Regions from separate parts of the Gordonia sp. CPCC 205515 genome, predicted to be linked through region 2. Evidence: riboswitches for the same ligand, from Rfam matches in the RefSeq annotation. Region 2 holds a riboswitch; each other region holds the start of a gene.
What was found. Region 2 has a riboswitch for S-adenosylmethionine ahead of AAFP30_RS19955 (bifunctional o-acetylhomoserine/o-acetylserine sulfhydrylase). Riboswitches for the same ligand answer to the same signal wherever they lie in the genome.
Positions count from the first base shown of each region.

Region 1: another riboswitch for S-adenosylmethionine. It lies ahead of AAFP30_RS27315 (aminotransferase class V-fold PLP-dependent enzyme); the one in region 2 lies ahead of AAFP30_RS19955 (bifunctional o-acetylhomoserine/o-acetylserine sulfhydrylase).
Region 3: another riboswitch for S-adenosylmethionine. It lies ahead of AAFP30_RS05830 (hypothetical protein); the one in region 2 lies ahead of AAFP30_RS19955 (bifunctional o-acetylhomoserine/o-acetylserine sulfhydrylase).

Region 1 is NZ_JBCLVJ010000023.1:40,330-47,494, forward strand. Features, by position in the region: gene AAFP30_RS27290 (hypothetical protein) at 1-462, shown strand, start outside; gene AAFP30_RS27295 (rhodanese-like domain-containing protein) at 459-872, shown strand; gene AAFP30_RS27300 (O-succinylhomoserine sulfhydrylase) at 869-2,068, shown strand; gene AAFP30_RS27305 (ERCC4 domain-containing protein) at 2,076-3,020, opposite strand; gene AAFP30_RS27310 (isochorismate synthase) at 3,029-4,141, opposite strand; SAM riboswitch class IV at 4,245-4,358, shown strand; gene AAFP30_RS27315 (aminotransferase class V-fold PLP-dependent enzyme) at 4,375-5,685, shown strand; gene AAFP30_RS27320 (hypothetical protein) at 5,682-6,128, shown strand; gene alc (allantoicase) at 6,139-7,122, opposite strand.
Region 2 is NZ_JBCLVJ010000013.1:1,090-8,254, reverse strand. Features, by position in the region: gene AAFP30_RS19975 (bifunctional methylenetetrahydrofolate dehydrogenase/methenyltetrahydrofolate cyclohydrolase) at 1-558, shown strand, start outside; gene AAFP30_RS19970 (DUF3017 domain-containing protein) at 615-905, shown strand; gene AAFP30_RS19965 (hypothetical protein) at 1,064-2,521, shown strand; gene metX (homoserine O-acetyltransferase MetX) at 2,550-3,698, opposite strand; gene AAFP30_RS19955 (bifunctional o-acetylhomoserine/o-acetylserine sulfhydrylase) at 3,775-5,097, opposite strand; SAM riboswitch class IV at 5,161-5,280, opposite strand; gene AAFP30_RS19950 (enoyl-CoA hydratase) at 5,360-6,127, opposite strand; gene AAFP30_RS19945 (PE-PPE domain-containing protein) at 6,334-7,165, shown strand, end outside.
Region 3 is NZ_JBCLVJ010000004.1:134,260-141,424, forward strand. Features, by position in the region: gene AAFP30_RS05825 (hypothetical protein) at 587-1,411, opposite strand; gene AAFP30_RS05830 (hypothetical protein) at 1,538-1,948, opposite strand; SAM riboswitch class IV at 1,980-2,092, opposite strand; gene AAFP30_RS05835 (hypothetical protein) at 2,324-2,782, shown strand; gene AAFP30_RS05840 (BTAD domain-containing putative transcriptional regulator) at 3,319-6,618, opposite strand.

The DNA of each region.
Region 1 (7,165 bases), on a different contig from region 2:
CAGCCACAAGAACCGGCCGACGTGGAACGGTCGTGGAAGGATGCGTGGCCGTTCTTCGTCGCCGCCGCGGTGGTCGTCGTCGCCGTGGCCGGCATCGGGATCTCACATCTGATCCGGCCGGCCGATGACCGCATGAGCGAGACCGCGCGAGTGCAGCACGCCATCAACGACGCCTACACCGCGCGCAACACCGCCGACTATGCGAAGTATCGGTCGGTGACCTGCGCCGCGGAGCTCTCGTCGGACACCTTTCCGTCCGAGCAGGAGTTCGTCGAGCAGAACCGCAGCTCCACCGAGGAAAACGGACACATCGTGATCCCGGAGATCACTGACCTCACCGTGACCGGGGAGCGGGCGACCGCGCAGGTACATTGGCATTTCGACGACAAGCCCGACGAGACGCAGGTGACCGGCGCGGTCGTGGTGCGCGAGGACGGGAATTGGAAGGTGTGTACGTCGTGAGCTATGCCGGAGATCTGACGCCGCAGCAGGCGTGGCAGAAGCTGGAGAACGAGCCCAAGACGGTCCTGGTGGACTGCCGGACGCGTGCCGAATGGTCGTTCGTGGGTATTCCTGACCTCGAAATACTGGGCAAGAGAACCGTTTTCGTCGAGTGGACGACCTTCCCCGAGGGTATGCCGAACGAGGCATTCGTCGAACAACTCCGCGAATCGGGCATCACCGACGACAACGAGGTGATCTTCATCTGTCGGTCCGGTCACCGCTCCATCGGAGCCGCCGAGGCCGCCACCGCCGACGGAATCCGCAAGTCCTACAACGTTCTCGACGGATTCGAGGGTGCCCTCGACGAGAATGACCATCGTGGCGGTGCCGGCTGGCGCGCCACGAACCTGCCTTGGAGACAGTCATGAGCAAGCAACTGCCCGAAGGCCTTTCGGCCGACACCCTCGCCGTGCGCGCCGGACTGGATCGGTCCGGGTTCTTCGAGACGTCCGAGGCGATGTACCTGACCAGTGGGTACGTGTACGACTCGGCCGAGGCCGCCGAGCGGGCCTTCACCGGTGAGGACCAGCGATTCGTCTACTCGCGCTACGGAAATCCGACCGTGCGGATGTTCGAGGAGCGGCTGCGTCAACTCGAGGGTGCCGAAGCCTGTTTTGCCACCGCCAGCGGCATGGCCGCGGTCTTCGTTGCGCTCGGTGCGCTGCTCAAGACCGGTGACCGGCTGGTCGCGGCCCGCAGCCTGTTCGGCTCGTGCTTCGTCGTCTGCAACGAGATCCTGCCTCGCTGGGGTGTGGAGACCGTGTTTGTCGACGGCGAGGATCTCGACCAGTGGGAGCAGGCGCTCTCGGTGCCGACGACCGCCGTGTTCTTCGAGACGCCGTCGAACCCGATGCAGAGTCTCGTCGACGTCGTCAAGGTCTCCGAGATGGCGCATGCAGCAGGCGCTCAGGTGGTGCTGGACAACGTCTTTGCCACGCCGCTGCTGCAGCAGGGCCTCGATATGGGCGCCGACGTGATCGTCTACTCGGGCACCAAACACATCGACGGGCAGGGGCGCGTCATGGGCGGCGCCGTCCTGGGTACCAAGGATTACATCGACGGCCCGGTGCAGACCCTGATGCGTCACACCGGACCGGCGTTGAGTCCGTTCAACGCATGGACGATGCTCAAAGGACTTGAGACCATGCGGCTGCGCGTCGACGCGTCGGTGGCCTCTGCGCAGCGGATCGCCGAGTTCCTGGAGCAGGATTCCCGTACCGGCTGGGTGAAATATCCGTTCCTGCAATCACATCCGCAGTACGAGCTGGCCAGGTCGCAGATGTCGGGTGGTGGCACGGTCGTCACCTTCGAGCTCGCCGACCGCGGCGGTGTCGACGGCAAGAAGCGTGCCTTCGAGGTGCTCAACGGTCTGCAGGTCATCGACATCAGCAACAACCTCGGTGACTCCAAGTCGCTGATCACGCACCCGGCGACCACGACGCACCGCGCGATGGGTCCCGAGGGTCGTGCGGCAATCGGTTTGGGCGACTCCGTGGTTCGGCTGTCGGTGGGCCTCGAGGGCATCGACGATCTGCTCACCGACCTGGATCGGGCGCTGGGCTGATACCCGGCTAGCCGTTGCGATCCTCGTAGGCTCGGCGGATCGCGGCCGGGATGCGTCCCTTTGTGGGAACCTCGAGGCCTGCGGCGCGCGCCCACTCCCGGATCTCGGCGGCCGTCGCGGCCGGGCCCGCGAGATCGGCCACGACGACATCGGTGCGTTGGTTGAGCTGCCACTCGTGACGTGCAGCGCCGAGCCACCGGTAGGTCCACTCCTCGGCCAGTTTCCGGTTGTCGCAGAACACGATCGGGACCATCGGGAATCGCACCTGCGCCTCGGCCAGGGCCTCGGCGAGCGACGCCCCGGCGACGTATTCGCGTTTGAAGACGGCGCTGTACGCGGATTCGACGACGACCGCCGCGCGATTGCAGGCGGCGAGATCCGCGAGTTGATAGGTCAGTTTTCCGGACAGCAAACCACCTGAGAGATCGTCGATGGACTTACGTTCGACCGTCGCGATCACGGTGTCGTCGTCGACGATCGCGTAGTCGCCTGCGGCAAGGCGGCGTCGCACCGTGGTGGCCTGCTGGTGGCCAAAGGTGTACGCGTATTTCTCGCCCGAGTCGACGACGATCTCGATGGACTGCCCATGTGCCCGCGCCGTCGGCAACGCCACATTCGGCCGGGCCTGCTTGGTGGTTCGGCGGGACTGCCAGAAGATCATCTCCCGGCCGCGGGCACGTGTGAGCACGAACTGTGACCGGTTCTCCCGGGCCCTGTCGATGACCAGGTCGATGGCTGCGCCACGCCGCGACACCGACCGCACCGGGAGTTGTTCGACGATCTCGGCATCGCGTGGCCACTCGGTCGCCCGGTGGCAGTAGACCTTGCTGGTTCGTGGCCACGTGTCCCGGACTTTCAGGATGATCCCATTGGGACCCAACGGGATCCGAACCAGATACGGGAGCGTAGACCCCTCCTCCGGATTGTGTGCGATCAGGAAGTCGTCGGGCATGGTCGACGTCAGTCGGCGATACCGAGCGCGTTGAGCACGGTGCGGAGTTTGGCGGTGGTCTCGTCGAGCTCGGCCTGCGGATCCGATTGCGCGACAATCCCTCCGCCCGCCCAGGTGCGCAGCGACCGCCGATCGGCGCCGAGCTGGAGGCAGCGGATGGTCACCATCCACTCACCGTCGCCCGCCTGATCGCACCAGCCGACTGTACCCGCATAGAGGCCACGGTCCCCCTCGATATCGGTGATGAACTGTGCCGCAGCATCACTCGGTGTGCCGCAGACGGCGGGGGTGGGCGACAGCAACAGCGCGAGATCCAGTGCGGTGACGGAGTCGTCTTGCAGCACACCGCGGATCGGTGTGGCCAGATGCCAGATCTCGCCGGTGGCACGGACCTCCGGTGTCGCCGGGGCATCCAGCTCGCGGCACAGCGGAATCAGTCGGTCGCGCAGATAATCCACCACAAAGGCGTGCTCGGCAAGATCCTTCGTCGAGGTGCGTAACGTCTCCGCCGCTGCCTGATCGGCCGCCGGATCGGCGGCCCGCGGCAGCGAACCCGCATACGGCTGGCAGGTCACGACGCGACCTTCCTTGCGCAACAACACCTCTGGGCTCGATCCCAGCAACCACGAGGCGTCACCCCACACTGCGCCGACATCAACGGCGAAAGCGTTGTGCTCGGCGTTGCCGTGCGCCAAGGCGTCGACGAGAGAGTCGACCTCTACATCGGGCTCGACGGTCAGATCGACCGCACGCGCCAGCACGACCTTGTCCAGGCCGCCGTCGGCGATCGCCTTGATGGCGCGGCCGACGCGATCGCGATGCTCGGTCCGCTCCGGTGAGAACGATCGCGACGTCACGGTGTGCGGACGCGCCGACGATCCCGGCACCGGGGCCGACGATCGCACCAGCGAGGCCGGCGCGACCAGGGCGCTGCGGCCGGCGCGGTCGAAGCCGATGGCACCGGTGATGGCGTCCACGGAGTGTGAGCGCAGGGCGTCGGCGGCGGCGTAGGCGTCGGTGAATGTCGTGCCGGCTCCGGTCGCACGCACAGTGCCGTGCGGGCGGGACAGGATGAAGACGTTCGCCTCCCCGGCGGTGTGGTCGGCAGCAGTCACGGTCATGGCTCCTACCGTACCGGGAGCAAGTGAGGGTACCCTCACCGGACTTTCGCGCACGGTGAGTGAAAATTGACACTCCTCGGCTCGATGGGCCAATCTTGGTGCAGGTCATGAGTGCCAGTGACAAGCCCCGGCTCGCTGGTCGGCAACCCTCCTCCGTGGTGGGGTGCTCCGGGTGACGACCTGGCCGTCGGTCGACCGACCACGGCAAGTGCGGATTCCTCAGGAGTATTGCCATGACTGCTGTCCTCTCGGCGCCCAGCGCCGTCACCTGCGACGATGTCGCCGTTGTACGTCCGGCCGCCCCGGCCATCGCGCCCCTCGCCGACGTGGCCGGTGCGACCGCACAGGTGCCGCTGTGCACCGGCGACACGGTGCGGTACGCGAACCTCGACTACGCGGCGAGCGCACCCGCCCTGACCGCGGTCGCGGCAGCGGTGACCGACGCGCTGACCGGTTACGCCAGCGTGCATCGCGGCGCCGGCCACCTCTCGCAGGTCACCACGCGACGCTACGAGCAGGCCCGCGAGACGGTGCGGGCCTTCGTCCGCGCCCGCACCGATGACGCGGTGGTCTTCACCCGCGGCACCACCGACTCGATCAACCTCGCCGCCCACATCACCGACGGTGACGTCGTGGTCCTCGATATCGAACACCACGCCAACCTGCTGCCGTGGTGCGCGCCGCGGCCCGATGGCTCCAGTCGGGCACGGATCGTGCGCGCCGCCGACACCATCGAGGACACCCTTGTCGCGCTGGAGGCCGAACTCGCGTCCGCGCCCGCCGCGCTGCTCGCGGTGACCGCGGCCTCCAACGTCACCGGCGAGGTGTTGCCGATCAGCCGGCTCGCCTCGATCGCGCATCGGCACGGCGCCCGCATCCTCGTCGACGCCGCGCAGCTCGTCGCGCATCGGCCGATCTCAGTGGTCAGTCACGGCATCGACTACCTGGTGTTCTCCGGCCACAAGGTCTACGCGCCGTTCGGTGCCGGCGTGCTCATCGGCCGTGCCGACTGGCTCGACGCGGCCGCACCGTATCTCGCCGGTGGCGGCGCCACCGCCGAGGTGGGCGTCGAATCCGATGGCTGCACCGACGTGCGCTGGCACACCGGGGCTGCGCGGCACGAGGCGGGTTCACCGAATGTGTTGGGTGCCATCGCGATCGCCGCGGCTTGCGACGAGCTCACGCGCGTCGGATTCGAATCGATCGGTGCGCACGAGGAGATCCTGCGGGCCTGCCTCGACGACGGGCTGTCGGGAGTCGACGCCGTCACCGCATTGCGCATCTTCACCGACTCCACCGATCGGGTCGGGATCGCCGGATTCGCCGTCGCCGGCCATCAGCCCCGTGCAGTGGCCGAATTCCTCAGTGACAGCGCGGGAATCGGGGTCCGGGACGGCAAGTTCTGCGCGCATCCACTGCTGAACCGCCTCGGGTACCGCGACGGTGCCGTGCGGGCCAGCTTTGGTGTCGGGACCGGTTCGGAGGACATCGATCGGCTCGTCGGCGCACTGACTCACTTGACCACGAAAGCGAGGATCGAATGACCGTCGAGTACCTGGCACCCACCGCCACCATCAGCATCGGCCGTCCGGCGCTGCAGGTGGCGATCGCGGGTGATCCAGCGGCGCAATCCTTTCCGATCGTCGTGCGGCGCTCGACGCTGCGCGAGGCCCAACGCGCCCGGTCGCTACTGCGCGCCGGCACCCACGATCCGGTGAATTTTGTTGTGGCGCTGGAGATCGAAGCGGCCATCGCGCCACATCCGGCGTCCGCGCGGGCCGCTGCGGCCCACGTCGTCGACGACGACTCGGACACCATCCGCTACGTCGGCACCGCGCGCGGACTGGTCTCGCTGATCCGCGACATCTACGCCGCCGAGGTCGCCGACGCGGTGATCGTCGTGCCGATCGACGGTTCGGCGACCGCCGCGCGAGTGCGCGAGCTGGTGATGCCGGAAGTGGTTGGGGTGCGGCGTCGGGTGGCGTGACGCTCGTCCCTCAGGCCTCGCCGCGCTCCCACTGTTCGAGGAGTGCGGCCTCGGCGTCGTCGGTGAGGGTGCCGTAGAGCTTGAAGCGCGCCATGCCGCCGTCGGGATAGATGTCCATGCGCGCCTCGGTCATCGGGCGGTCCGGATCGAGGACGAACCGATGCCGGGTGTCGGGCTGTAAGTCGGTGCGCGGCAACACGTCGAACCAGTCGCCGTCCTCGCCGTCGCGACCGCGGACGGTCGCCGAACCGGGGGAGTTGCCGAGGAACCAGCTGGTGTCGAGTTCGACGAGGCTCACCCGGCCGCGACCCGCGAGACGTACCTGGACCCAGTCGTTGCCGTCGTCGCGGCGGCGGGAGGTCTCCCATCCCTCGCCCATGTTGCGTGCTCGGCCGGGCATCAGCAGATTGTTGGGCGAGCTGTAGAACATGTTGGAGCAGGCGGTGATCAGCCCGCCGTTCTCCAGCGCGGCCAGGTCGAAGTGGCCGTAGCGGAAGAAATGTGGGTCCGGCACGCCGCGACCATGGACGCGGAACCGCGCCACGCCCCCGTCCGGATGCATGGTCAGCCGGACGTGGGTGAAGCGATTCTTGGCGTCCACCTTGAACGGGTTGCGGGTGTCGCCGTCGACCGCTACCCGGTCCACGATGGTGACCCATTCCGTGTGGTGGACAAGCTGTTCCACCGACGCCACGCCCTCCACCGCGGCGGCCTCCACCGAGATGAACGGCGGATAGTTGCCCTTGAACCACGAGGTGTCGACCACCACGCCGTAGACGACGCCCGGTGCGCCCAGTCGGACGATCGCCTGATCGACACCGGTGGCGCGGCGTCGACGGGTTTCCCAACCGTCGTAGATCTGTCCCTTGTGACCGAAGGTGGCCGGCTGATACTGCGCCGGCGGCGTCTTGATGAGGTTCTGGGCCTCGGCGAAGAGATCGTCGTTGGTCCAGACCACCGCGCCACCCAGATCTCGCAGGGCGAGGTCGGGCATGGACGTGAAATGGGGGCGGCTGCCGGCGGGGGCGGGTGGTTGG
Region 2 (7,165 bases):
GCGGCTCTGGAGCGGATCGACCCCGAGAAGGACGCCGACGGTCTGCATCCCATCAATCTCGGGCGTCTCGTGCTGGGCAAGGAGTCGACGTTGCCGTGCACCCCGCGCGGCGTCATCCATCTGCTCCGCCGCTACGACATCCCGATCGCCGGCGCCCGAGTGACGGTCGTCGGCCGTGGCGTCACGATCGGTCGTCCCATCGGCCTGCTGCTGACGCGGCGCAGCGAGAACGCGACCGTGACGCTCTGCCACACCGGCACCGCCGACCTCGCGGCCGAGGTGTCGCGGGCCGACATCGTCATCGGGGCCGCCGGCGTGCCGCACCTCATCACCGCCGACATGGTCAAGCCGGGCGCGGCGGTCATCGACGTCGGCGTCAGCCGCACCGAAGCCGGACTCGTCGGCGATGTCGCCCCCGACGTCTGGGACGTCGCCGGGCATGTGTCACCGAATCCCGGCGGGGTCGGCCCACTCACCCGGGCCTTCCTGCTCGTCAATGTGGTGGAACGGGCCGAAGCCCAGCTCGTGGCACGCTCCGGGACAGGAACCGCGGGGTGACTCCACCCTCGGGAGACGCGCGGGGCCGTGCGACGACCTCCGGTCGGGCCGCGCAACTGCATCGCGTTCGGCGCTTCCGAACCGTCGCTGTGCAGATCCCGTACTTCCTGGTGCTGCTCGGCCTGCTGATCGCGGCCGTCCTCGTGTTGTTCGATCGCTGGCGGCGCGGCGCATTCGTGTTTGGCACCGCGCTGATTCTGGGTGCGCTCCTGCGTGCCCTGATCCCCACGTCGAGAGCGGGGTTATTGCAGGTCAGAGGCAAGTTCTTCGACGTCGCGGCGATGGCGTCGGTAGGTGCTCTGATCCTGTGGTTGGCAACCTCGATCGATCCTTTGGGCACAGATTGATTACAATAGAGACCAACGCGTGACCTTTCGGGCTCGAATCGTCGCGTAACCGACCGCTACGACACCCTGGGGGACTGCGCATCACTTCGACGTTCGGCACCGACGATTCGGCAATTCCTGACGACTTCACGTCGTTGGGTGTGTCGGCAGGCGAGGGGATGATCCACTACGTACTGCTGACGCGCGACGACGTGGGGCGCAGTGTGATCGATTCCCGAGTCATCGACGTCGACCCGCAGGACGGCCTCGAGGCCGCCGGCCGGGTCAATGCCGGAATCGATCTGATGCTGACCGCCGCCCGCGACGCGGATGTTCGCGTCGGGCCGATCGGAGTGGCTGCGCGCACCGACAAGCAACGCCGCGAGTTGGGTTCGCGCGGCGCCGGACCGCGCCGTCAGATCCAACTCGTCGCCGAGGATGAGGCGGTCGTCGAGTACCTGTCGGCGACCGGTGAGATCAGCAGATTCGGATCGGTGGTCGTCGTCGATTGTGGCGATACCGGGATGTCGCTCTACACCGTCGATCCATCCACCCGGGAGATCACCGCGTCGCAACGGTCGCGTGCACTGTCCGGACGGGCGCTGGATCGGGCGATCGTGGACGCGCTCGTCGACGGCGCGGGCACCGTCGCCCGCCGGCCCGGCCGTCGTGCCCTGCTCAGTGCCTGCCGAACCGCCAAAGAGGAAGTCACCGCCGCGATTACGGGTGCGGGGGAGTCTCCCGTCGGTTTGTCGGGTGGTGGTGGCACCGTCGTGCTGACCGCGGAGGTGATCGCCTCGGCGGCCGCCCCGATGGTTGACGAAGCGCGAAAGGTATTGGCGCGCTACATTTCCGAGAATGCTGCGCGGGACAAGCCCGCCGATGCGGTGGCCTTCGTCGGGGGGCTGGCGAATCTGTCTGCGGTACAACATATCGTCGATGACGAATCGGTGGAGACCGTGGTTCCGCCGAACCCGGAACTGGCCGCGTCGGTGGGTGCCGCCCTGATCGCGCGGGCCAAGACCACCTCGGAGACGACGACCCGGCTGGCCTTCATCGGCGGTCGACGACAACGAGAGTGGTTGTCGGCCATGCCGTTGGCGGTCATCGCCGCCATTCTCGCGGCCACGCTGATGGCCGTCTATGCGGTCAGTTCGGCGCTGACCGGGCATTCGTCTCCGGCGTCACCATCGCAGGTGCGGCCGGTGTCCTCGCCGGTGGCGGACTCTACGACGACGTCGTCGTCGACACCGCAGACCGACCGGGCCACCACCACGTACTCGCCGACCGCGGTCGTGCCGCTCCCGCCCGTGGCGCCCGAACCGGTCGCGCCGACCGAGCCGGCCCAACCCACCCTGCAGCCTCGGTGGGATGACGGACCCGGTTGGGCGACAACGGAACTACCGCCGACGCCGCAGCAGCCGACCACCTCGACGCGAACGCTGTCGCCGTATCCGCTGCCGTCGGTGCCGTGGCCGCAAGGCACCACTCCGACCATTCCGCCGGAGCTCCTGCCGCCGGGTTTCACGCCGCCCACGACGTTGCCGGTGCCGCCGCAGCAGCGGGGAGTGCCGAATCAGCCGCCGCGGCCCACGGCGCCCACCACCACGACGCCGACCCCCGACGCGGCCGGCTGAGCTATCCGGGTCGTGGAGGGAAAGGCTTTCAGCCGCGGGCGATCTCGACGGTGCGCTTGAGTAGATCACCGATCGCATCGAACTCGGTGAGGAAGCCGTCGTGGCCGTTGTCGGAGTGGATGACCTGCAGACCACCCACACAATTGCCGAGCTGTTCGGCGAGTTCGATCTGTAACCGCAACGGATACAACCGGTCCGACACGATACCGCCGACGACTGTCGGCACCTGGCAGGCATTCAACGCGGCCCGCACCCCGCCGCGGCCACGACCGACGTCGTGATGATTGAGCACCTCACTGAGCACGACGTAGCTCGCCGGGTCGAAGCGGGTGATCAGCTTGTCGGCCTGGTGCTGTAGGTAGCTGTCGATGGCGTAGCGGCCGTCACGCAGCGGTTGCTCCTCGCCCTGTGGCTCGTTGGCGAAGCGCTGATCGAGTTCGACCTCACCGCGGTAGGTCAGATGAGCAATGCGTCGGGCGACACCCATGCCGGTCGACGGCACCCGTCCGGTGCCGAAATAGTCGCCGCCCTGCCAGTCCGGGTCGGCCTTGATCGCGGCGATCTGCGTGGTCTGCGTGCCGATCTGATCCGCGGTTGCGCGTGCACCGACCGCGAGAACCAGTGAGCTGCGCACCATTTCGGGATACTCGATGGCCCATTCCAGGGCGCGGGCACCACCCATCGAACCGCCGAGGACGGCCGCCACTTCGGCGATGCCGAGCCGCTCGATCAGTGCGCGCTCGGCACGCACCTGATCGAGCACGGTGATCTGCGGGAATCGTGAACCCCAGGATCGGCCGTCGGGGTGGGGCGAACCGGGCCCGGTGGAGCCGCGGCAGCCGCCGAGCACGTTGGCCGAGATGACACACCACTCATCGGTGTCGATGGCGCAGCCGGGACCGATCAGCCCGTCCCACCACCCGGCCGACGGATAGCCGTCGCCGGCCGGGCCGGTCACGTGGGAATCGCCGGTGAGCGCATGCAGAGTCAGCATGACGTTGTCCCGCGTCGGCGACAAGGCGCCCCAGCGTTGGAACGCCAGCGTCACGTCGTCGATCACCTCGCCGTTGTCGAGTGAGACCGAGCCGATGTCGACGCGCATCATCTCCCCATCCGGGAGTTGCTCCCAGTCGGGACGATCAGCGGTCTGGATCCTCGTTTCGATACTCACTGACACAATTCACTCACTCTGCGATGCACCTCATTCACCGTGCTTGGGGGTTACCGGACTGTCGTGGACTCTGCGTCGTTGGTCATCGGGCCGCGGCGAAGCCCTGGTCGAGGTCGGCCAGAATGTCGTCGATGCCCTCGATTCCGACGGCCAGGCGGACCAGACCCGGGCTGACCCCGGCGGCGACCTGCTCCTCGGGGGTCAGCTGGCTGTGTGTGGTCGACGCCGGGTGGATCACCAGCGACCGCACGTCACCGATGTTGGCAACGTGGCTGTGCAAGGTGAGCCCCTCGACGAAGCGCTTGCCGGCGTCGACGCCGCCCGCGATCTCGAAGCCGATGATCGCGCCCTGCCCCTTGGGCAGCAGTTGCTGTCCGCGGTCATACCACGGCGAGCTGGTCAGTCCCGCGTAGGCGACCGACTCCACCTGGGCGTGATCGTTCAGGTACGCCGCGACGCGCTGTGCGTTCGCGACGTGTCGTTCGACCCGCAGGCTCAGCGTCTCGAGACCCTGTGCCAGCAGGAAGGCGTTGAACGGAGAGATCGCGGCACCGGTGTCGCGCAGCCACTGCACCCGGGCCTTGAGTGCGTATGCCGGCGCGCCGAGATCTGCGAACACAGCTCCGTGATAGCTCGGGTCCGGGGTGGTGAAACCGGGGAAGAGATCCTTGCCGTCGCGCTGTCCACGCCAGTCGAAGGTGCCGCCGTCGACGATCGCACCACCGATCGCAGTGCCGTGGCCGCCGATGTACTTGGTCGCCGAGTGCACGACGATGTCGGCGCCGTGGGCCAGCGGGTTCAGCAGGTACGGCGTGGCGACGGTGTTGTCGACGATCAGCGGCAGTCCGTTGCGGTGGGCGACCTCGGCGATGCCGGGGATGTCGAGGATCTCGTTGTTGGGGTTGGAGATCGACTCGCCGTAGAGCGCGCGGGTGTTGTCGCGGATGGCGGCCTGCCACGACGCCGGATCCTCCGGATCGTCGACGAAGCTGACCTCGACGCCGAGCTTGGGCAGCGTGTAGTGGAACAGGTTGAACGTGCCGCCATAGAGGCGCGGGCTGGACACCACATGCCCGCCGGCCTCGACGATGTTGAGGATCGCGTACGTCTCGGCCGCCTGCCCGGACGCGACCAGCAGCGCGGCGACGCCGCCCTCGAGAGCCGCGAGGCGTTGCTCGACCGCGTCCTGGGTCGGGTTCATGATGCGGGTGTAGATGTTGCCCGGCTCGGCGAGGCCGAACAGGTTGGCCGCGTGCTGGGTGTCGTTGAAGGTGTACGACGTGGTCTGGTAGATCGGCAGGGCCCGCGCATTGGTGGAGGCGTCGGCGGTCTGGCCCGCATGGATCTGCTTGGTTTCGAAGCTCCAGCTGTCGGCGGGATTGGTGACGTCGGTGGCGTCGGACATGACTATGTTGATCACTTTCTACGGTCGGCAGGATGCATTGACCCTGGTGGGGTCCGACCTTCGGACCCGCGCTTGCCGGGAAACACGACAGTGTTTCTCAACCCGGTCATCACCCGGAGCACCCCACCGCGGTTGGAGGGTTGCCGATCAGCAAGCCGGGGCTTCACGCTGATGCTCATGACCTGGCGTCAAGGATATAACACGCTCGAAACGGACTGGGAATGGTCTCGCGCGCACTGATTCGAACCCGTGACGCTGCCGGTCAGCGCAACTGAGAGCGGTTGCGGTCCATCACCTTTTGCCGATTCGCTTCGAGCTTGTCCCACTCCGGCCGGCGGGCCGCGGACAGCCGGGCCTCGACATCGAGGATTCGGCCCGGGCCGGTATCCCACCCCGCGGTGTACATGTGTTTGAGCGAGGCCGTCACGTCTCCCGGTGCATCGGACACCCGTGCGGCGAGGTCGAGTGCGTGCGGGATCAACCGGTCGTGCTCGACGACCTCGGTCACCAGCCCGATCCGCAGGGCCAGCTCGGCGTCGACGATCTCACTGGCGAAGGACATCCGGCGCGCCCACGCGGTACCCACCCGATCGGGGAGCCGCGCGGTCAGGCCGCCGCCGGGGAGCACGCCGACGCGGGCGTGGGTGTCGCCGAACAGCGCGCGGTCCCCGGCGATCAGGAAGTCGCAGCCGAGTGCGATCTCGAGGCCGCCCGTGATGGCCGGACCATTGATCGCACCGATCACCGGCGTCGCGAGTTCACCGACCAGCCGAATGCAGTCGTCGTCGGCGAACAGTTGCAGATAGTCGGGACCGTCGGCGGCCAGCGCACGCAGGTCCAGGCCGGCGCAGAACGCCGGGTCGGTACCGGTCAGCACGATCGCGCGCACCTGCGGGTCGGCGTCCAGGGATCGCAGCGTGGTGCTCAACGCGGTGATCAACTCGGGGCTCAACGAGTTGCGCGCGTCGGGACGGTTGAGCGTCACCAGCGCCACGGTGTCGTGGTTGGTGACCAGTAGGACCTCACTCATCGGACTGTCTCCTCCAATTGTGTTGCGCGATAAGGGATAGCTTAGCGATCCTAAGCACATCGCAAGTGCCCAAGTTCGCATTGCCTTTCCTGAATTCGGGCTAGTATTCGATGCGTTCCACGGGTGCGAGACGCGGCTCACACCCGACCCCTGAGTGGGAGGCACGGACGATGGCGCACCGGTTTCGCGGACGAACCCAGGCAGTGATGCTGCTACTGAGCGGCGCGGTGCTGACCGTCGCGCTCGCCGTGGGCCAGACCTTCGGATCGGGCGTGGCCCGTGCCGATGATTCATTGCCAACCGGATGCGAAGGGCCTGGCCGGGTGTTTTTGGTCGGCGGGACCTGGGACACCTCCGGCGCGTCGGTCGTCGGGATCGGTCAGCGGTACCAGGGGACGTTTCCGCCCGGTGCCAGTCCACCCCCGGAAGGCGCCTACACCACCGAGGTCATCGACTACCCGGCGTCGATCTGGCCGCTCGGCGCCTTCGGCTTCGATGACAGCCAATCGCAGGGGGACGAGGCCATCCTCGCGGCGGTCTCCTCGTACCAGTCGACGTGCGGCACCGATAAGGAGGTCGTCATCGCCGGGTACTCGCAGGGTGCAGGTGTCGTCGGCGACGCCCTGACCGACATCGGTAACGGCACCACCGGCGAATACCGGATCGACCCGACCAACGTCTCCGGCGAGCTGTACTCCGATCCGCGCCAGGCCGGAACCCTGTGGGGGCGCGGCGTCGAACTCGTTCTCGTCGGCGTCATCCCGGGCCTGACGATGGCCGGCGCACGGACCGACGCCGATTTCGGCGGTATCCCGGTCACGACCTACTGCATTGCCGGTGATCCGATCTGCGATCTGCCGGACCTGCTGCACGATCCGGTCGGCGCGGTCGACGGACTGCTCGGCTACTGGGTCAAGCACGGGCTCTACCCCTTCTACATGTACCTGTCGTCATCGGTGGAGAGCTGGAACATGTACGGCGCCGACCGCACGTTGACCTGCACTCCGGCGGGCAACGTCACCACCTGTGTCGTGGATT
Region 3 (7,165 bases), on a different contig from region 2:
ACCTGAAGCTCCGGATGGCCGTCTGCCGACCGATCTGCGGACATTCGAGGTTGTAGATACCCCCGCGATTACCAGACGCTGCGGCGGTACTTAGCCGACTGGCTCAACGAGGCCGTACCCGGCTGCGGCGACAGCCTCGCCACGCCCGTGATGACCGTCGCCGAACTTTCGGCTGCGGACTACCCGACACGCACTGACAAGAGATCCATCAGATGGCTTACGCAACGGCTAAGACCGGGTTTCCAGGACTGAGTGCTATGTCTGCGAGGTTGGGCATCGCAAAACGCCGATGCACCACAGTTTCGACCGGGTTCGTGTCATTCCCGGCAAATCTGAGACTGCCGACACGGATGACGTGACACTCGCACGTGGAATGAACTGTGGACGCAGCACGAAACAACAGCAACGGTGGTCCCACCAAGATGAGCAATTCTCTTTACGCAAGAGGCCGACTCGACGGTGATGATGCGGCGTTTGGTGTCACGGTAGCGGCTGCTCACGGTGCCTCTGCTTCAGTGTTGATTGGTGTTGATGATTGGCAGCGGCATCGATGGTGAGTCGATGCAATCCCACCAGAGTGTCGTCATCAAGCGTGCTGCTGATGTACCCGCTTGGCGAGTACGAACGCCGTCGGCAGGGCGGCCTGCCGGCACCAGTCGAACACCATGCGCTCCCGACGGGCGAGCACGTCGGCGGTGATGCCGTCCAGTCCGCCCACGACGCAGCCCTCGTAGGGGTCCATCCCTGCGTTGTACAAGCAGAGATCGAACTCTGTGGCATCGGCCCGGGCCAGTGCATCCTTGATGGTGGTCAGGTACCCGTCGGCGTTGTCCACCAGCGTCAGGTTCGAGTTGGCATGCCCCGGGTAGCGGTCGAACGGGCTGACCGACACGTCGACCTGCGTGATGCGCTCATCGTCGGCAATGAGCTGGGCGGTGCCGCCGCCACAGTGTGCGTCGAAGTCGAGGATCAGCACCGAGCGCACGTCGCCCTCGTGGAGAAGCTTCTTCGCGGCGACGACCAGGACGTTGAAGGTGCAGAATCCTGCGCCCTCGTCATAGCGCGCGTGGTGCAGTCCCGAGGACAGCGAGCCGGCCACGCCCTCCTTCAGGGCGCTGCGTGCCGCCGCCACGACGCCGCTGTTGGACGAGAGCACCATCTGCCAGAGCGCGGGGACCCAGTCGAATCCCTGCGACTCGGCGAGCCAGTCGGGGGTGCCGGTCCGCACTGCTGCCACATACTCAGGGTCATGGACGCGGGTGAGGTCGCGTACGGTCAGCGGCGTCGGTGCGGTGACCTCGACACCCTCAATAGGATCGCTGGCCAATGAGTCCGCGATCCAGCCGGACTTGCGGGTGGTGTCAAAGCCGTACGCGGCGGCAACGTAGTCGGGGTGGTAATAGAGCTTCACAGATATTGGTCTCCGTTATGTCGGTCGTGGTTGTAGGTGCGGGGGCCGACGGTCGACCCTTGCACTGGGCTCGGAGCTTGGTGCGGCTTTCGGGATCGTCTGACAGACAGCGAGATAGCCCGCGTGCTAGCGGTGCCATGACTCCTCGTGCTCGCGCGCCGCCGCCAGTGCTCTCTCCCGCCAGCCAGATTCCTTCATGTAGACGCCTTGCCGGTCCATCCACTCGCAACCGAGGCATGCCGAATGTGCGATCCATTGGACGGCGTCGAGAACAACCCCGGGATGCCGGACCGGCCACTGTGTGGGATCGGTGCCGTGGACGGCCTCGTAGTCGCGCCGTAATCCCTGACGCTGGTCCCACAGTCGGCGGGAGACGTTCATGCCCGAGGTCTCACGTTTCGATTTGTGCCATCCCGATCGTGGTGGGCCCGAGAACCGCTTGTCGTGATACGCGAGGTAACCCATGTCGTAGGCTGGCGTCGCGCGGGCGTGGTCGCTCTGAGGCGTGCGGTCGTCGGGCGATGCGGGGTCTGCCATTGTGTCCATCCGTGGTGAAGCCTCCGCGGGAGAGGCGCTCTTGTCGAAACCTGTTGGTATCGACCGCTTTCGTCATCCGAGCCACCCACGAGCGTGGGGTTGGCGCACCGTCCAGTCGGAGCTTGGCGACGATGTCTCGTGAAGCGTGGTCCAGGATACAAGGAGGCTCTGACAATTCCGGAGCATGATGACAGCGTCATCCTGCGAACCGCCCCGCATCGCCGCTGGCCGTGAATCCGGTTTTGGGTGAGCGAACATCGAAATTGCCGGCCCAAGATGTCAGACCGAGATGGTAGACATTGCACATCTGCTACCGGCGCCGACGCGCTACTCCGACGAGAAGGTAGCGCCGACGACATTGGGGTGCAAGGTTTCATGAGCGACAACAAAACGAATCAGGACTCTGGCGACGAGCCTGAGGTCGAGCCGTGGGATGCCGATCCGGTCGATCAGTTGCCCGCGGTCATCGTTCCCGGCCAGTTTGGTCTGACTCTCTGGGCGGTGCCGTACTGGACCGACGAGATGATGGCCTGGGATGTCGTGTTCACCTGGGCCGGCGGCCGCGAAGTCGAGTGGTACGAGGACATCAGCATGCGAACGGGCGGACTGTCGGTCATGTCCAGTGCACCCGTCTACGGGACTGCCTCGTGGGCGGACGGCCGGAATCTGGAGCTCACCTACAGCTCATCCGACCTCGGATTGGAGGGAGAGGACGTACTGCAAGGCGGTGCGCCCACCGTGAATGACCCAGATTCGGACGACATGATGAGTTCTCCGCAGGTCTGGGTGGACTTCGCGGAGACGATTGTAGGTTTCGTCCACGGCTTGATGTAGTACCAATCATGTTGTGGTGAAGAGCGACTCGCAAGCAGGGCACCTTCACGCCATCATTGCAGCCGGACTCAGAGGAACGCGACGCAATTATGCTGACTTATGGGAGATTCCCCATAAGTGGCCATAAGAAGCCAAAGATGGCACTAACTCCAGGTCGCAGAGTCCTTCATCCCCGCAGATCTGCCCGCCGGCGCCGACGCTCCCTCCGTCGACGCTGGCGCTCCGACCGCGGCCATTCGACAGCGTGACAGATCGGACAGCAGCACACACGGGTGCCGGTGTAGCGCAGTTCGCGATAACACTGCGTCGTACCGTAGGTGAATGCGCAGCCGTCAGCGATGGGCGGCAGGTCACAGGGGCCGCCAGTGTGATCGTGGACCTCGGACCATTCGAGGTCATGATGCGCGAGCTTGACCCAGAGGGGTTTCGTCTTGTCGGTGTGGGACATGGTGTCTCCAGCGGTATCTCGCTCCGGTGGCGAGTAGAACGACGTTACTACTGTTCGCCGCCACATGCACGCGATATTTGCGGTGGCCTCACCCCACCCGCCCGACCTCATCCAATCCGCGCCGAATCTTCTCCTCCACCTCGGCGGCAATCTCCCGATGCCGTTGCGCCGCTTCTTCATCCCCGATCAATTCGGCCAGCTCCGCGAGCACCACATCCATCGGCCCGAATGCCACACTGCCGGAGTTGAGTCCGGCGACCGTGCCGGAGAAGCCGACGAGCTCGGCGTAGAGTTCGCGGCCCTCCTCGACCAGCCCCAGCCGGGCCAGGCCGCGGGCGTGAAAGGCCTCCATCGCGGTCCAGTAGTAGTCGCGGATGGACGGCGGTTTCAGTTCGGCGATGACGTGGGCCTCGGTGACGCGTCCGGCGTCGAGCAGTCCGTTGACGTAGACCCACCCGACCCGGGCCGGCACCCGCCGGTAGAGCTCCAGCAGTTCGTCGATGATGTGCGCAAACGACCCCCGGTACCACGACACGACGAACTCGCCGATCAGGCCGATGTCGGCCCCGTTGGGCAGTCCGGCGGCGCGCAGGTTGGCGGCCACCGTGTCATAGATGGCCGACGCCGTATCCAGGTTTCCCCGAAGGGCTTCCAGCACGGCGGTGAACGTGGACAGCACCACCACCAGCTCGCCGACCCGGCCGCTGCTGGCCTTCTGTAGTCCCCGGCTCATCTCGGCCGCCGCACCGGGTAGATCGGTTTCCGCGAGACGTGCCTGGAACAGTCCCCAGTGGGCGGCCGCCTGGTAGGGGAGACTCTCCAATTCTTCAGCGGCGCTGAGTGACTCGGCGGCAATCCGCGGAAGCTCGAACCGCATGTCCGGGCCGAGCGAGGTGAACACCCGGGCGTTGAGAGCCGCGCACAGCAACTCCTGGTCGCCGATCCCGCGTGCCAGCTCGACGGCTTCGGCCGAGTAGGCGACCGCACGATCCTGGTCGTTGCCCTCGAATTCCAGCGTCGCGGTGACCAGAAGTCGAGCCCGGTCAATTCCTGTTGTGGTGGGCAGCATGTCGAGGACCACCGGAGCCATCACCGGGTCGGCGCCACCCTGCGGGCGGGTCGTCCAGACGTGCGGGGTGCGCCAGCAGGTCAGGACGTTAAGGATGACGTCGTGGTCGCCGAGTGCCCTGGCCAACGTGAGAGCCTCATTGCGTTGTGTGCGCGCCTCGTTGACATCGCCCTTGTAGGCCAGCGCGGTGACGAGATTGCGCATCGCATCGATGAGTGCGATGCGGTCGGCGGTCGCAGCGCCGACGTGATCGTGGCCGGCCATCCGATGCAGGTCGACACTGGCCTGCCACAGCGACGCCGAGTCGGCCTTGAGTTCGGTGGCGAAGCGTTGGCGGGCGACCGGTTCCACCACTCCCAGGGCCTCGACCGCGGTGGAGGTCGACGCGCCGAGTGCCGCATGGTGGGCCAGCTCGTCCGCATTGTGGTGCGGGCGTGCACGCAGGATCTGCAAAGTCTGCCAATGCATCCGGCGTCGTCGTAGTGCCGGGATGGCGTCATACACCGCGTCGCGCACCAGCACGTGATTGAACCGGATGCGGTCCGCGGTCGCGGTGAGCAGACCCGCGACACTCGCGGAGTCCACCGCATCGAGCACGACGTCCTCGACGTCGGTGGCATCGTCGCCCGATGACGACCACAGCGCCACCACGGTGTCGATCTCGATCTCCCGTCCACCCACCGCAGCCAGCCGCAGCATTCTCGCGGTGTCCGGGGGTAGCCGATCGATTCTGTGCAGCAACACATCCCGTACCCCGGTCGGCACGGTGCTGGTCGCCGCCCGGGGCCCTTGGGACGCGACGAGTTTGGCCAGTTCACGCACGAACAGCGGGTTGCCATCGGTGCGGGTGCGCAGCAGGTCATGGGTGTCGGCGGTCAGCGGCCACAACCCGACCGAGCGGGCGATGTCCTCGATTCCGGCGTCGGACAGTCCTTGCAGGGCAATCAGATCGACGGTGACGGTGACCAGTGAGGCGGCGGTGGCGAGCAGTTCGTTGGCGGCCTCGGACGGCCGGTAGGTCGCGACCACCAGCACCGGCCGACGCGCCATCCACGTGACCACTTGACGCAGCACCTGCAGGGTGGCGCTGTCGGCGCGGTGCGCGTCGTCGAGAATCAGCAGCAACGGCTGTCCGGGAACGGCTTCCACGGCGGCGACCACCCCGCGTGCCAGCTGGAACGGGTCGTCGGCGTCCTGGGCGGCGCCGAGGCCGTCGAGGATCTCACGCCACGCCCACGCCGCGGGTGCACCGTCAACCTCGGGGCAGTGTCCGAGTGCCGTGCGCCATCCCTCGACGCCGAGCCGATCGGCGAAAGTCTGGGCGAGCGTGGACTTTCCACCGCCGGCTTCCGCGGTGACCCACACGATGCGCAGGCCCGTAGCAGCGGCGGTCCGCGCATGTTCGGTGAGCTTCTCGAGTTCGCTCTCGCGTCCGGCGGGCGGGGTGTGCACCGCAATGTCCGGTGACGGCTGGGGGACGATGTCCTCGGGTGCGGTGGATGCCGTGGCGACGGGCGGTGGTGTATTCGGCCGGAGGAGCGCCGGATCATGGTGCAGGATGGCCTGTTCGAGCTGCCCGATGGCAGGCCCGGGGTCGACGCCGAGTTCGTCGGCGAGGTAGGTGCGCAGGGTGCGTAGGGTGTCCATCGCGTCGGCCTGCCGGCCGAGTTGATACTGCGCGAGGGCGAGGAGGCGGAAGAGTTCTTCGCGGGTCGGGTGGTCGGCGCACAGCGCGGGCAGGGTGGTGGCCACCTCGTCGGGCCGGCCGAGGTCGAGGGCGGCGGCTGCGCGTTGCTCGACGGCGGTCACCCGGAGCGCGTCGAGGCGGGTGACCTCGGGGACCGCCCACGGTTCGGTCGCGTGCTGGCCGTACGGTTCGCCAGACCAGAGGTCGAGGGCGGCGGTGAGGTGTCGATCTCGGGTGGCCGGATCGGTGCCGGGGTCGGCGAGGAGGTCGATGAACTCCCAGACGTCGACGCGGTCGCGCGGTAGCCGCAGCGCGTACCCCGGTGGTTCGCTCACCAGGATGCGGGCCGGTGCCCGCGGTGGGCGGTCGGGTTCGAGGATGCGCCGCAGGTTGGAGATGTAGGCCTGTAGGCTGGTCAGCGCTTTCGGTGGGGGTTCGCCGCTCCACAGATCGTCGATGAGCCGGTCCGTGGAGACGACCTGCCCGCCGGCGACAACGAGCCGCGCGATCAGCGCCCGCTGGCTTCGGGCACCGAGTTCGGTTGGCTGGGAATCCATCTCGAGGTGCAGTGGGCCCAGCATCGACAGGCGGATCGCTTGGGTGGGCGCGGCGTCGCCGGTGTTCTGCGGCATCGTCTCACGCTCCTCCGGCCGATCATGATTTGCCGAGCGTATCGCGCGTGTTGGGTTTGAGGAGGTCGAACTACGACCGCGTGTTCGGAGAACAGAACCTCCGTGGGCTCATTCTGTGGTGGCCGGTAGTGATCGGCAATCGGTCAGATCGATCACCTTCTGCGCCGAGCGGTCCGGCAGACGCATTATTGACCAGAGTGTCGTCGTTCGATGATGCAGGCACGAGTCGGAATGTTCGGGCTGCTCGTTATCCGTATATCTGCGACACATCGTCTATCTGGGGATGCAGTAAAGTCGCCCATCGCTTGGTATCGAGTCCGAAAGTTGAGCCTTCCTATGTCGTATTCGCAGTACCCGCCACCGCAGCGCAAACCGGACACTCCGACGTGGGTGTGGCTGGTCGTAGCGTTTGCCGTCATTATCGCGGTCCTGATTTTCTTTGGCGGCTGCATGGCGGTCCTGTCGTCAAACGCAGACTCCACGAACGCCAACTCCTCACTGGCAACGTCTACAGCAATGCGACCGCCGGAGGCCAGTGCTGTAACTC